3 regions of the Fictibacillus sp. 23RED33 genome follow, and region 2 is predicted to be linked to each of the others. Evidence: riboswitches for the same ligand, from Rfam matches in the RefSeq annotation. Region 2 holds a riboswitch; each other region holds the start of a gene.
The links. A riboswitch is a leader RNA that binds a small molecule or an ion and turns the genes downstream of it on or off. The one in region 2 is predicted to bind cyclic di-AMP.

Region 1 (4,252 bases), on a different contig from region 2:
GTTTCTTAGAAAATCAGTCATCATCACTGATTGAGAATGCACGGTTGCTAGGAAAAGGATCGTTCATGACATTTATACAAGTCGTCCTTCCTGTGTCACGTGCAGCGATCGTTGGTGGAGTTAGTTTGGTCATTCTTGAAGTTTTCAATGATTACGGGGTAGTAAAGTATTTTGGTATTCAAACATTTAGTACAGCAATATTTCAAGCGTGGTTTGGGATGGGAGATATCTATTCGGCTATCAAGTTAGCGGGTACTTTGATGTTTATCGTAGTTTTGATCTTGATCTTAGAAAAAGTAATAAGGGGCAGGAAACAGTATAGCTATTCCACTTCAAAAGTCCGCCCGTTACAACCTAAAGAACTTAAAGGTTGGAAAAAGTTCGCTGTGCTTAGTTTTTTCATCTCTTTATTTGCTCTAGCTTTCGGAATTCCTTTCATTCAGCTTATACATTGGGTGTATATGACTTATGACGTTATTTTAAATACTGCTTTTGTTGACTTGATTTGGAACTCGGTCTTTGTTGCTTCTATAGGTTCAGTTCTTATCATTATCGTCGCTCTAATTATCGCCAACTTTAGTCGTCTATCAAAAGGTTGGATGGGGAAGCTTTTTTCAAAAATAACGGTTTTAGGGTATTCGATTCCTGGAGCTGTAATTGCAATAGGTGTATTGACCTTATTTCTCTCACTAGACGAAAAGGTATTCACGTTATATGAATGGTTAGGGTTAGAGCCAACTCTTGTGCTGAGCTTAAGTATTAGTATGCTGATCTTTGCCTATGTGGTCCGTTTTCTAGCAGTTGGTTTTAACTCCATCGAATCAGGCTTTGATAAGGTAGGAACGGTTTTCACAGAAGCTTCTAGGACATTAGGTATGTCGGTAACGAAGACGTTTTTTAAAGTGGATATTAAGATGATTAAAGGTGCTATTGCTGGTGGTTTTATCCTTGTTTTTGTAGATATATTAAAAGAGCTGCCTCTTACTCTTATCCTTCAGCCTTTTAATTTTTATACGCTAGCTACCAAAACATTTCAATACGCAAGTGACGAACGTATTCACGAAGCCTCTGTTTCATCAATGGTGATTATTTGTATAAGTGCACTTTCCATCTTCTTTTTACACAGAGTTTTAGAAAAGGAGCCAAAATAATGTTTGTTCAAATCAAAGACTTAGCGTTTCATTATAAAAATTCGCGTAACCCTTTGTTCGAAAATCTTTCTTTAAACTTTAATCAAGGAGAAGTTTCGGTGATCTTAGGAGAAAGCGGAAGCGGGAAAAGTACGTTACTTCGTCTTATAGCAGGACTAGAGGTGCCCTCAAGAGGATCGATCCTCATAGATCAGGCTGTCATGAATGATACATTTCGTTTTGTTCAGCCAGAAAAACGTGGTGTAGGTTTGGTTTTTCAAGATTATGCTTTGTTCCCTCATATGACGGTTGAAAAGAACATAAAATTTGGCTTAACGAAAATGAATCGTAAGCAGAAGCAAGCACGCATGGAAGAATTATTGGCTATTGTGGGAATGGAGGACTATGCTTCTCGTTATCCTTATGAATTGAGCGGTGGACAGCAGCAGCGTGTTGCACTAGCTAGGGCTATGGCACCAAATCCATCTTTGATCATGTTTGATGAACCATTTAGCAATCTCGATTCTAAGCTTCAACTACAGATTCGGGATGAGTTACAGGAAATTTTAAAACGTACGGGGATCACGTCTATTTTTGTAACTCACGATGAAGAGGATGCTCGTGCTATAGGGGACAGGATCATACTAATGAACAATGGAAAGATACAGGATGAAGGGCGTCCAGAAATGGTATTGAAGAGGAATAAAGAACAATTATCACTCGCATACGTATAAAAACAAAAAACCGGGATATCCCGGTTTTTATTTTTGGCTGTTTTCTAAAGAATTGTTACTAATAGATCTTTTTGAATTTGCCTATATAACTGTTGATTGGAGTGGTAAAGTGACACGTACGAATGTGGTTCACGCCTGCCCCATGGAAAGCGAGCAGCCTGGAACGGAAATCCACACTTCCAAAAGAAACTATGTTTTAAACAGCCTTATTTTTTAAATTGAGTATCTAATTTACCGTTCATATCGATTAAAAATCCGATTTCTCTTCCTAATAATTCACCTAATTCTTTTGCTTTCTTTTCGCTTTCGTTCTTTATTTGTTCAATCGTAAGTTCACCTTTTAATTTGGATGCTCCAACGATTATACTTAATTCACCTTTTTCATAAAATACGATTTTCATTTACAATACCTCCCTGAAAAATAGAACCTTATATATAATTCGTTTTTTTCTATATGCTTTTGGGGTAGAAGTGAGAATATGGAAAAACATTCATCATGAAACAATTAATTGGAATAAATAAGCATAGTGAGTATTCTTGACAAAAATTTATGTATGTTGATAAAATTAGAGCATATTATATATGATTCGCTGAATTCGGATGTTCTATTCTATAGAATATCTTGAAGCGGGGGAACCACGATATGGCTTATAAAGCCTAGGGATGAATTTGTGCATACACAAAAGGGACAACTCTCAATTTCCTAATCCGACAGCTAACCTCGTAAGCGTTTTTGGAGAGAGAACTCTATACATGGGCTCAGTCTATGTGTTGCGGTGTATTCCCACGGAAAATCCTCTCTATTTTCGGTGGGTTTTTATATGCAACAAATAGGGCATGTATTAGTATAAAATTTCTTCATCGTACTGCACACTAAATAGTGAGAAGATTTTAACAAAGGGGGTACTTTATTATGAAATTGTCTACAAAAATTTTAATTGCACTTGCACTTGGGGTTGTCGCGGGATTAATTCTTAATCTAGCTGTACCAGATGCTTTTTCAACACTGGATAAATACGTTTTAAAGCCAGTCGGGACATTATTCTTAAACCTTATTAAAATGTTAGTTGTTCCAATTGTTTTTTTCTCAATCGTACTTGGAACTGCGGGATTAGGTGATCCGAAGAAACTTGGAAGAGTGGGTGCCAAAACGGTTGGGTTCTTCTTAGGAACTACAACAATTGCGATTACGATCGCGATGGCTTTAGCGCTTATCTTTCAACCAGGTGTAGGGGACTTTAAAACAGAAGGTGCTAAGTTTGAGCAACAAGAAGCGCCAGCAGTTACGGACACGTTGCTGAACATTATTCCTACTAATCCAATTCAATCGATGGCTGAAGGAAACATGCTTCAAATTATCGCGTTTTCCGTATTTGTAGGATTTGCTTTAACGATGTTGGGAAGCAAAACAAAAGGTATTATGGATTTAATTGAACAAGGTAACGACATTATGATGTATCTTGTAAACCTAATTATGAAATTTGCTCCATATGGTGCTTTTGCATTGATTGCTTCAGCGGTAGGAAGTCAAGGAATGGATGCTATCAAAGCGATGGGCTTATACATGAGCGTAGTTATTTTAGCTTTATTCATCCACTCTGTTGTCGCGTATGGTGGTTCAATTGCTCTATTTGCAAAGAAGAGCCCGCTCTGGTTCTTTAAAGGCTTTGCGCCGGCAATGTCAGTTGGATTTAGTACGTCTAGTTCAAATGCAACACTTCCAATCTCAATGAAAACAGCTCAAGAGAATTTAGGTGTTCGAAAATCGATAAGTGGTTTTGTACAGCCGCTTGGTGCAACGATTAACATGGATGGAACAGCTATCATGCAAGGTGTTGCGACGATTTTTATCGCTCAAGTATACGATGTTAACTTAGGTTTAACACAGATGCTTACTGTTATTTTAACGGCAGTGCTTGCTAGTATCGGTACAGCTGGTGTTCCTGGAGTTGGATTGATCATGTTAGCGATGGTATTGAACTCTGTAGGATTACCTGTCGAGGGTATTGCCTTAATCCTAGGTGTTGATAGACTTCTTGATATGCTTAGAACAGCTGTTAACATCACTGGTGATGCTGCTTGTGCTGTAATCGTTGATAAAGGCGAAGACAAACATCTTGGGACTCGTGAACAAGAAGTTAGTGCATAAATAATCACTTCAAAAGGCCGCGGTGTATACATATACCTGCGGCCTTTTTGTATGCCCATTTCCCTAGTTTACAAATGTTGAGTAAATAAATGTAAGCACTAATGAAAAATCATGGTAAAATAAGAAGATACTTAATGAGATTTCGGAGTGATCTTCTTGGAAAAATGGCTAGAGATACTAACGCTTGCAGCAAAGATCATATGGGTACAGATTCAAACCGCTATTAATCCTATCATCGA
Region 2 (4,252 bases):
TTTTTCTTGTTTGGTATAGTAAATGGTGGATTGTCAGTTATGCCGGCTTTTATCATGAAATATAAACTCGCTCCAGATAATTACGAGCAAATGATGATGTGGATGGGTGTCGTGTTTGGTGTATCTATCCTTACAGGGAGTGTTATTTGTTCGATGCTCGCTAAAAAGATCAGACTCTCGTATGCGATTGTTCTTGGTCTATTCGTAAGTGGATTGTCACTTGGTTTATGCGCCATCGCGCCAAATGTGTTGACATTCTTTATTTTTACAGGATTGGCTGGGTTTAGCATTCCATTAATCAATATTGGAATCGGTGGCTGGTTACCTAAGATCGTAGACCCTAAAATGATGGGACGTGTTCAAGGATGGATTACACCGATCAATATGCTATCTCACACCATGACACTCGGTTTAATCGCTGTGTTTTTCCCGAAAATTCTAACCGTAGAAATGCTGTTCTGGGTTGTGGGAGGATGTCTGATTCTTGTTGGACTATTCTACATGTTCACTCTACCCAGGTATGATATTGAAGAAAATGATAACAAAAATGAGTTTGAATTAGAAAAAGTACCAGTTTAAAGCTGGAGATTATGGCGAAGCCCTTTTATAATGAAAAGCGGAGGGGAAGTCATGGCAACTTTTCAAAACGTACTATTCTGGATTTTTTTAATCTTACCAATTATTCTATTCTTTGTAGCAATAGCGAGAACTTCATGGGTGTTGTTGCTTGTTAACTTTTTTTTAGCTCTACCGATCATTTGGTTTGTGAGCTGGATTACAGAAAGTTATGGAGCTGTCTTTGTAGTGTTTGCGATTCATCTGTTCACAGGCGTATGGCTCTGGACTAAAAGACAGAGATTGGATTTTAGATCGTTTTAACCAAGCTAAGCAAAGTAAAATTTGCTTAGCTTTTTTATTTTTTAAAAAAAATTTAAGTTTCAAAACTTGGTTTTTTTAGAATATTACAACTATTATTTTCTTTGAAATGTATCGAAAAATTGAGAAAGTGAAAGAAAAAAGATGATTTGTTTGTTTTTTATTTCTTAAATAAGTTTATTTAATTCGTTTTTATACGAAATATGAATATTTTAGAGTTTTTAATGGATTTACAACGGTGAAAACCAGGAGTAATATATTTCTTATCGTAAAACTTTAAAATTTTTCCATGACCGCTGAATCCATTATTGGAACGGAGGAACCATCGGCAGTTTCCATTGCCTGGGGTGAAACTTATAAAGTCGGGCGACTTCTGCCGTCCGAACCCGTCAGCTAACTTCGTAAGCGTGGTAGGAGAGGGAAGGTGAATTTAAAAAAGAGTAATGACAATTTAACAAACTATGATTTTAATATCATGCGTCTTTATCGCTTAATTCCTAAGTTTAGGAAGCGGGGGAACCAACCGCAGTTCTTCGTATCTGCATGGGGTGAATCTCGAGAGATCGAGTAGGGCTACTCTCAAGCCCGAATCCGTCAGCTAACTCCGTAAGCGTACAGAGAGAGGCAACAAATTTCGTGTATTCACACGCTTATTCAAGTATGTGTAGAAGCCGCGAGAAGAGTTCCTCTTCCGCAGGCTTCTTTTTTGTTGCCTTTTTTTCACTATCCAAAAGTATAACTTGTCGGCACGATGGTTTTCGGCGTAGTAACAAGTTTAAGACGATAGTATAAGTGCAGCTAAGGCTGACATGAGAGGCTAGAAGTTAGCCTAGTTTTCTTTAAGAGATGGAGGGTGGAACGATGGAGAAATCATCTGGGAACGTGCTCATTATGTTTCCTGATCTAGTTTCAGATGTTTTTATTTCAAAACTAAGATTGTGTGAAGACTATCAATCTCTTGTTCTCTGTGTTCCTAACCGAGAAGAAGCAGAAAGACTCTCACAAGTTGGGTTTCAACATGTATATGTCATGAATTATGTTGACAAGCGTAAAGTTATCGAGATGGTAGGTCCTTTTGTTCAAAAAATCATTGTTGTTGAATCTGGATTTTTAGAATGTTGCCAAACGATTGAACTCATTCGCAGCATTTATAACATACCTGTTTATGTCATCAAATCAGACACACGGTATATTTCCAGAGTTTATAAGGAGTTGGGTGCAGATTACGTAATCTATAACAAAACCGGTAATATTCAATTCTTACTTTCTTCATAAAAAAAAGAGCGGAGGAATTCATTTATGAGATTAAGTCCAAACGAAATTGAACAGATTTTGTTAAAAGCGAAAAGAGATCAATTGAATGCTTATTATGCAAGTGTGATTCAACATAGTCTCTCAAAATGGATCATACAAGACACGCTTAGAAGTAAAGGTTAAGCAATTACAGGAGGGAACCCATCAAAGATAAGATGTTCCCTCTGTAAATCCAAACCAGTGATAGGCAGGGTGAAGACATGGGGACAGAGTCAGTTGTTTTATTGCCAAAAAGGTTGTCGATCGGACAGATCAATGAATTTGTCAATGCTGCTGGTTCTTTCGAAAGTGAGATTCTTTTCTTTTATCAAGGCATACAGATTAATGCGAAAGGCTTACTATCCGTTAATCTATTCTTTTTGTCACACTATTCAAGAAATCAAAACGAACCGATCACACTTAGAATTGAAGGTTGTGATGCTCAAGAGGCTATCAAAAATTTATCTCTAATGCTGAATGGTTACTTAGAACAATGAACTAATAAAAAGAAGGTGTAAAAATGTTAGATGTGATGATGGTTTTATTGATGGTAGGAATGCCTGTCTTAATGATGGGTCTAGCAAAATGGTCATCAAGTGTTGTTGATGAAGGAAGTGTAAATAAATGATGACTGTCATGTTTGGATTAGCCGTTTTAACAACGGTGTATCTTCTTTACGTATTATTGAATCCAGAGAAATTTTAGGAGGTTTTTCCGTTGTTAGTCAGTTTACTCTCTATAGCTATAACTCTACTTATAGCTCTTTTACTTGCAAAACCAGTAGGAATTTATTTAGCGAACTCGTTCAATTATTCGAATAAGAACAAACTCTTTTATCCTTTCGAAAAACTGATTTATTCCATTAGTGGAATGAAAAATAAAAATCAATCTTGGAAAGTTTATGCTTCATCAGTCATTGTGATCAATGCGATTATGATTCTATTAGTTTATTTAATCTTCCGTTTCCAAGGCAGTTTGCCTCTGAATCCGAGTAAGATAGCAAACATGGATCCAAGCCTTGCGTTTAACACAGCAGTAAGTTTTATGACGAATACGAATCTGCAGCATTACAGTGGTGAAAGTGGTTTATCCTATCTTTCACAGATGATTGGCATTCTTTTCATGATGTTTGTTGCACCAGCTACAGCATTAGCAGTAGCAATCGCATTCATTCGTGGGCTATCTGGCAAGTCTTTAGGAAACTTTTTTGTGGATATGGTTAGGGGTATCATTCGTGTGTTACTACCGATCGCTTTTGTAACAGGACTCATTTTCGTCGCACTTGGAGTACCGCAGACATTAGATCCAACGGTTACAGCGACTACAGTTGAAGGTGGAAAACAAAACATTGCAGTTGGCCCAGTTGGTTCGTTTTTATCCATAAAAGAATTAGGAAATAACGGCGGTGGATTTTTCGGAGTTAACTCAGCGCATCCGTTTGAAAACCCGAACGGGCCGAGCAACTTTATTCAAATCTTATTGATGCTCCTATTACCGATGGCATTACCGTTTACGTACGGAAAGATGGTTGGAAATCCAAAGCAGGGACGTATTCTTTTCGTTTCCATGACGATGATGTTTATTATGTTCCTTGGCATCTCCCTAAGTGCCGAATATCAGGGAAACCAAGCAATCAATGCTCTAGGTGTGCAACATGATCAAGGAAGCATGGAAGGAAAGGAAGTACGATTTGGTGTCGCTCAGTCTTCACTTTACTCGGTTGTTACAACGGCTTCAGAAACGGGGGCTGTAAATACGATGCACGATACACTGACTCCGCTAGGCGGATTAGTTACATTATCCAATATGATGTTAAATACCGTTTATGGCGGTGTAGGGGCAGGCTTTGTCAACGTCTTAATGTATGCGATTATTGGTGTTTTCTTATCTGGATTAATGGTGGGACGTACCCCGGAATTTCTAGGTAAAAAGATTGAAGGTAAAGAAATGAAGCTGATTGCAGCGACGTTGTTAATCCACCCGTTCCTTATTTTAGGAGCATCTGCTGTAGCTTTCTTTACACCACTCGGACATGCGGCCATTTCGAACTCAGGTTTTCATGGTATTTCACAAGTAATCTATG
Region 3 (4,252 bases), 410 kb from region 2:
ACACTTCACCGTCTGGATACCTAATATTATCTTTTGTTTGTTTAGCAAGACTGAACGCCAGTGTTAGCGGTCCTAATTTACCGAAAACCATTACCACACAGATCACAATTTTTCCGATGACTGTGAGATCTGGGGTAAGTCCCATACTTAATCCAACTGTTCCAAATGCAGAAACGACTTCAAACACGATCACCATGAATGAAACATCTTTCTGGACATATGTGATAATAAATAATGCGGCAAAGATAAACAAAATAGAAATAGTTGTAATAGCAAGAGCTCTGTAAACAACAGCATTTCGAATGGTCCGCTTCATAACAACCGTACTTTCTTTCCCTTTTAAGAAAGCTGCAACCGTAAAAATAATAACAACAAACGTGGTCAGCTTTATCCCTCCACCAGTAGAGGTACTTCCTGCCCCAACAAACATTAAAAGAATCATCAACAAGGATGTATCAGGATTTATGGCTGTCATATCAATCGAGTTAAAACCTGCTGTTCTCGGTGTTACACCTTGGAAATAAGAAGCCCAGAATTGCTCAGCACCTGAAAGCATTCCAATGGTCTTAGGATTATTAAACTCAAATAAGTAGAAGAACAAGATTGCCACAATATTAATAATCAAAGTAGAAAGCAACATCACTCTTGTATGAAGAGAAAGTTTTTTCCAGCTTCGGCTCACCCATATATCAACCAATACGGTAAACCCAATTCCCCCTGTTATAAACAGAAACGATATGACGATGTTCACCATCGGATCTCCTACATAACCCATTAGACCGTCAGACCACAACGAGAATCCTGCATTGTTGTATGCCGATATAACATGAAAGATGCTATAGTAAATTCCTTTACTAACACCAAAGTCTGGAACAAGCCTTAGTGATAGAAAAAAGATGGCGATAATCTGGATGCTGATTGAAAATACAAACAGATTTCGAACTAACCGGATTACCCCGCCTATAGAAGGCTGGTTGAGTGCTTCTTGCATCAGAACACGTTGTTTGATGGATATTTTCCTCCCCATCATAATAACGACTAATGAAGCAAATGACATGACCCCAAGTCCTCCGACTTGGATTAAGAACAAGATGACGATCTCACCAAAGAGTGTGAACGTTGAGCCAGGATCAACAGTAGCTAAGCCTGTTACTGTTGCTGCTGAAGTTGCAATAAAAAAAGCATCTACCCACGATAACGTTTTTTCATGGGCAATAGGAAGCTTTAACAAACACGTCCCAACGAAAATAAGAAATAAAAATAGTAACGCTAAAAACTGAGGAGGGTTCAATCTAATTGGGTTGTGCAAAAAACGTTTATGCTTTCTAACATGTAGTGCCAATGCTTACACTTCCTCATCCTCAAAACGATTTAGATCTTCGTTACGACCGATCACGACAAGTATATCCCCATATTGAAGAGATACATCAGCAATCGGTGAAACGAGTATCTCATCTCCGCGTTTGATTGCGACGATATTACATCCATAGCGTGCACGAACATCTAGATCTGTTAGCGTCCGATTCACTAGCTTATCCGTTACACCTATCTCAACAATACTGTGTTCATGCGATAGCTCAATAAAATCAATAATCTTTTCAGAAGATATGAGTTGAGCAACGCGAAGCGCCATATCACGCTCTGGGTGGATAATACGGTCTGCTCCTAGCTTTTCCAACACTTTATGATGATAGTCATTCTGTGCTTTTACCCATACTTTTTGAACGCCTGCTTCTTTTAAAAGTAAAGTAGTTAAGATACTTGCTTGGATGTCTTCACCGATCGAAACAATTACCTGTGTAAAATTTCGGATTCCTAAAGACTTCATTACGTTTTCATCCGTAGAGTTAGCTTGAACAGCCTGAGTAGCTATTGTTGCAAACTCATTTACTCTTTCCATATCTTTATCTATAGCTAGAACATCATAGCCCATCGTCGCAAATTCTCGACAGATGCTGCCTCCAAAACGTCCTAAACCAATTACTGCAAACTGTTTTTTCATTATGGTCTCCCCTTAAAATCCATGAAGTTTTTGCTTCGTTGTTCTCTAGCCTTGCTGGTCAAGAGGTATATAAATTTAAGTAAAAAAACGCAAAAAAAGACCACACAAAGAAGCGGGTCCGGTTTTCCACCAAATTGACCTCTCCAGTGACATGACGCTTACGGGGTTAGCTGTCGGATTAGGGATTGGAGTATCCCTTTTTGCAAATAGAGCAAAATTCACCCCAAAAGATTGGTTCCCCCGTTTTACAGTAGTTTCACCATAAAAATAACTGTAAATTCAGCGATCTAAAGCCTGCTAAATTTTGAATTACATATACTGTAATCCTCTATCTTTTAAAAGTCAATCCATTTTTTTAGTGTTAACAAATACTTTACATTTTACCTGAAAATTGAAGGATCAATACTACTATTCCAATCAACCAAACATAGACAGCAAATCCTTTTAACGTACCGGTTTGAAGGAGTTTGATCATCCACTTTACCGCCACATATCCAAATAGAGCCGATGCTAAAGTACCGACCAATAAGGCTGAATAAGAGATAGGTGGATGTCCACCCGTAAATAGATCTTTTGACTGCAATACTACTCCTCCTGCGATAGATGGTATGGATAATAAAAAAGAAAAATAGGCCGCTGCTTTTTTATCGATCTTGCAAAAGAGCGCTGCTGCAATCGTTAGTCCTGATCGTGAAATAGCAGGAAGAATAGCCGCACCTTGAAACGTACCGATCACAAGTGCATCCCTTATTGTTATATCTTCAATCCCTTTATATCCATTTCGCTTATAAGAATCCGCCCACCAAAGCAAAAAACCTGTAATTAAGAACTCCCATCCAACCGTGATCCCGGTTTTTGAGATCTCTTCAAAAAAATCTTTAAATGCTAGTCCTATAACAGCGGTTGGAATCGTTCCAGCGATAAGCAGAACTCCCGTTTTGCTGAGTGGTCTTTTTATAACTTCTAAGATTTCTCTCCAATAAACCGTCATCACAGCAATAAGTGTTCCTATATGAAGCATGCTATCAAGAAACAACCCGGCTTCTTCTAGCTGAAACACTTGCCTGCCTAGAAGGAGGTGTCCTGTAGAACTGACAGGCAAAAATTCTGTTATCCCTTGCACAATGCCTAATATTAAGGCTTCGAGCCAATCCATAAAAAAAACCCCCTCAACTTTCATGGTCTCGTACAACCTATTCATGAGGAGGATTTTCTATTCTAGTTTTTTGATAACATTCTAGTGTTACTTAACGAGCATTTGTGATTAAAGCACACCTGAGAAGAGACGAGCAAACGATTCTTTTGTTCGTTCCCACAAACCTCTTTTGTAAAACTCTACGGGTTTCACTTTTATAGATTCCACCATGTCTTCTTCATATTGCTCTACAAGATCTGAGACAGATGATGTATTCAGCAAGAATACGTTCACTTCAAAGTTAAGGTGAAAACTTCTCATGTCCATATTAGCTGTACCGATTGAAGCTGTATCACCATCAATAATGATTACTTTTTGATGAAGGAATCCTTTTTTGTAGGAATAGATTTCTATTCCAGAACGCAGAAGCTCTGGAAAATAAGAGCGCGTCGCATATTGCGTCAAGAATCCATCGTTAATCTCAGGAACCAACAAACGGACCTGAACACCTTTTTTTGCTGCCACTCTTAAAGCCGTTCGAATCGCTTCATTAGGAACAAAATATGGTGTTGCGATCCAGATTGATTTCTCTGCACATGAGATCAAAGAATAGAATAGATCACTCATGATTCCAAGCTGAGTATCAGGACCACTTGCCACCACATGAACAGTACCATCCCCTTCAGCGGGGTATGCTCTTGTAAGATGATTATCTTCTAAGAGATCTTCTCCACAAACATATTCCCAATCCATTAGAAATATGGCATGAAGAACTTGAACAGCTTCTCCTTCCATAACCATGTGTGTATCGCGCCAAAAACCAATCTCCGGATCTTCTCCTAAATACTCAACGCCTACATTCAAGCCCCCTACAAACCCAACCTTCCCATCAATAATAATAATTTTACGATGATTTCTGAAATTAAGCTTTTGATTAAAAAAACCATATCGAACAGGTAAGAATGCTTCAACGAGAATTCCTGCTTTTTTCATTCTGTCGATATCATATTGCTGAAGAGACAGACTTCCTATCCCATCAAACAAAAATCTAACTTTCACGCCTTCATTCGCTTTTTTTATTAAAAGGTCGATAATGTCTTTACCAAGGCGATCTG

Region 1: it holds a riboswitch for cyclic di-AMP, as region 2 does, so the genes downstream of both, IHV09_RS20285 (dicarboxylate/amino acid:cation symporter) here and IHV09_RS03270 (hypothetical protein) in region 2, are expected to answer to the same signal.
Region 3: it holds a riboswitch for cyclic di-AMP, as region 2 does, so the genes downstream of both, IHV09_RS01125 (potassium channel family protein) here and IHV09_RS03270 (hypothetical protein) in region 2, are expected to answer to the same signal.

The regions. Positions count from the first base shown of each region.
Region 1 is NZ_JACZDX010000010.1:37,645-41,896, reverse strand. Features, by position in the region: gene IHV09_RS20300 (ABC transporter permease) at 1-1,151, shown strand, start outside; gene IHV09_RS20295 (ABC transporter ATP-binding protein) at 1,151-1,864, shown strand; gene IHV09_RS20290 (hypothetical protein) at 2,071-2,265, opposite strand; cyclic di-AMP (ydaO/yuaA leader) riboswitch at 2,443-2,609, shown strand; gene IHV09_RS20285 (dicarboxylate/amino acid:cation symporter) at 2,778-4,013, shown strand; gene IHV09_RS20280 (hypothetical protein) at 4,170-4,252, shown strand, end outside.
Region 2 is NZ_JACZDX010000001.1:618,447-622,698, forward strand. Features, by position in the region: gene IHV09_RS03260 (MFS transporter) at 1-579, shown strand, start outside; gene IHV09_RS03265 (hypothetical protein) at 631-879, shown strand; cyclic di-AMP (ydaO/yuaA leader) riboswitch at 1,161-1,300, shown strand; cyclic di-AMP (ydaO/yuaA leader) riboswitch at 1,354-1,505, shown strand; gene IHV09_RS03270 (hypothetical protein) at 1,738-2,151, shown strand; gene IHV09_RS03275 (hypothetical protein) at 2,176-2,313, shown strand; gene IHV09_RS03280 (HPr family phosphocarrier protein) at 2,391-2,666, shown strand; gene IHV09_RS03285 (hypothetical protein) at 2,690-2,797, shown strand; gene IHV09_RS22770 (potassium-transporting ATPase subunit F) at 2,806-2,874, shown strand; gene kdpA (potassium-transporting ATPase subunit KdpA) at 2,887-4,252, shown strand, end outside.
Region 3 is NZ_JACZDX010000001.1:205,571-209,822, reverse strand. Features, by position in the region: gene IHV09_RS01130 (TrkH family potassium uptake protein) at 1-1,342, opposite strand, end outside; gene IHV09_RS01125 (potassium channel family protein) at 1,346-2,002, opposite strand; cyclic di-AMP (ydaO/yuaA leader) riboswitch at 2,142-2,297, opposite strand; gene IHV09_RS01120 (undecaprenyl-diphosphate phosphatase) at 2,376-3,158, opposite strand; gene cls (cardiolipin synthase) at 3,267-4,252, opposite strand, start outside.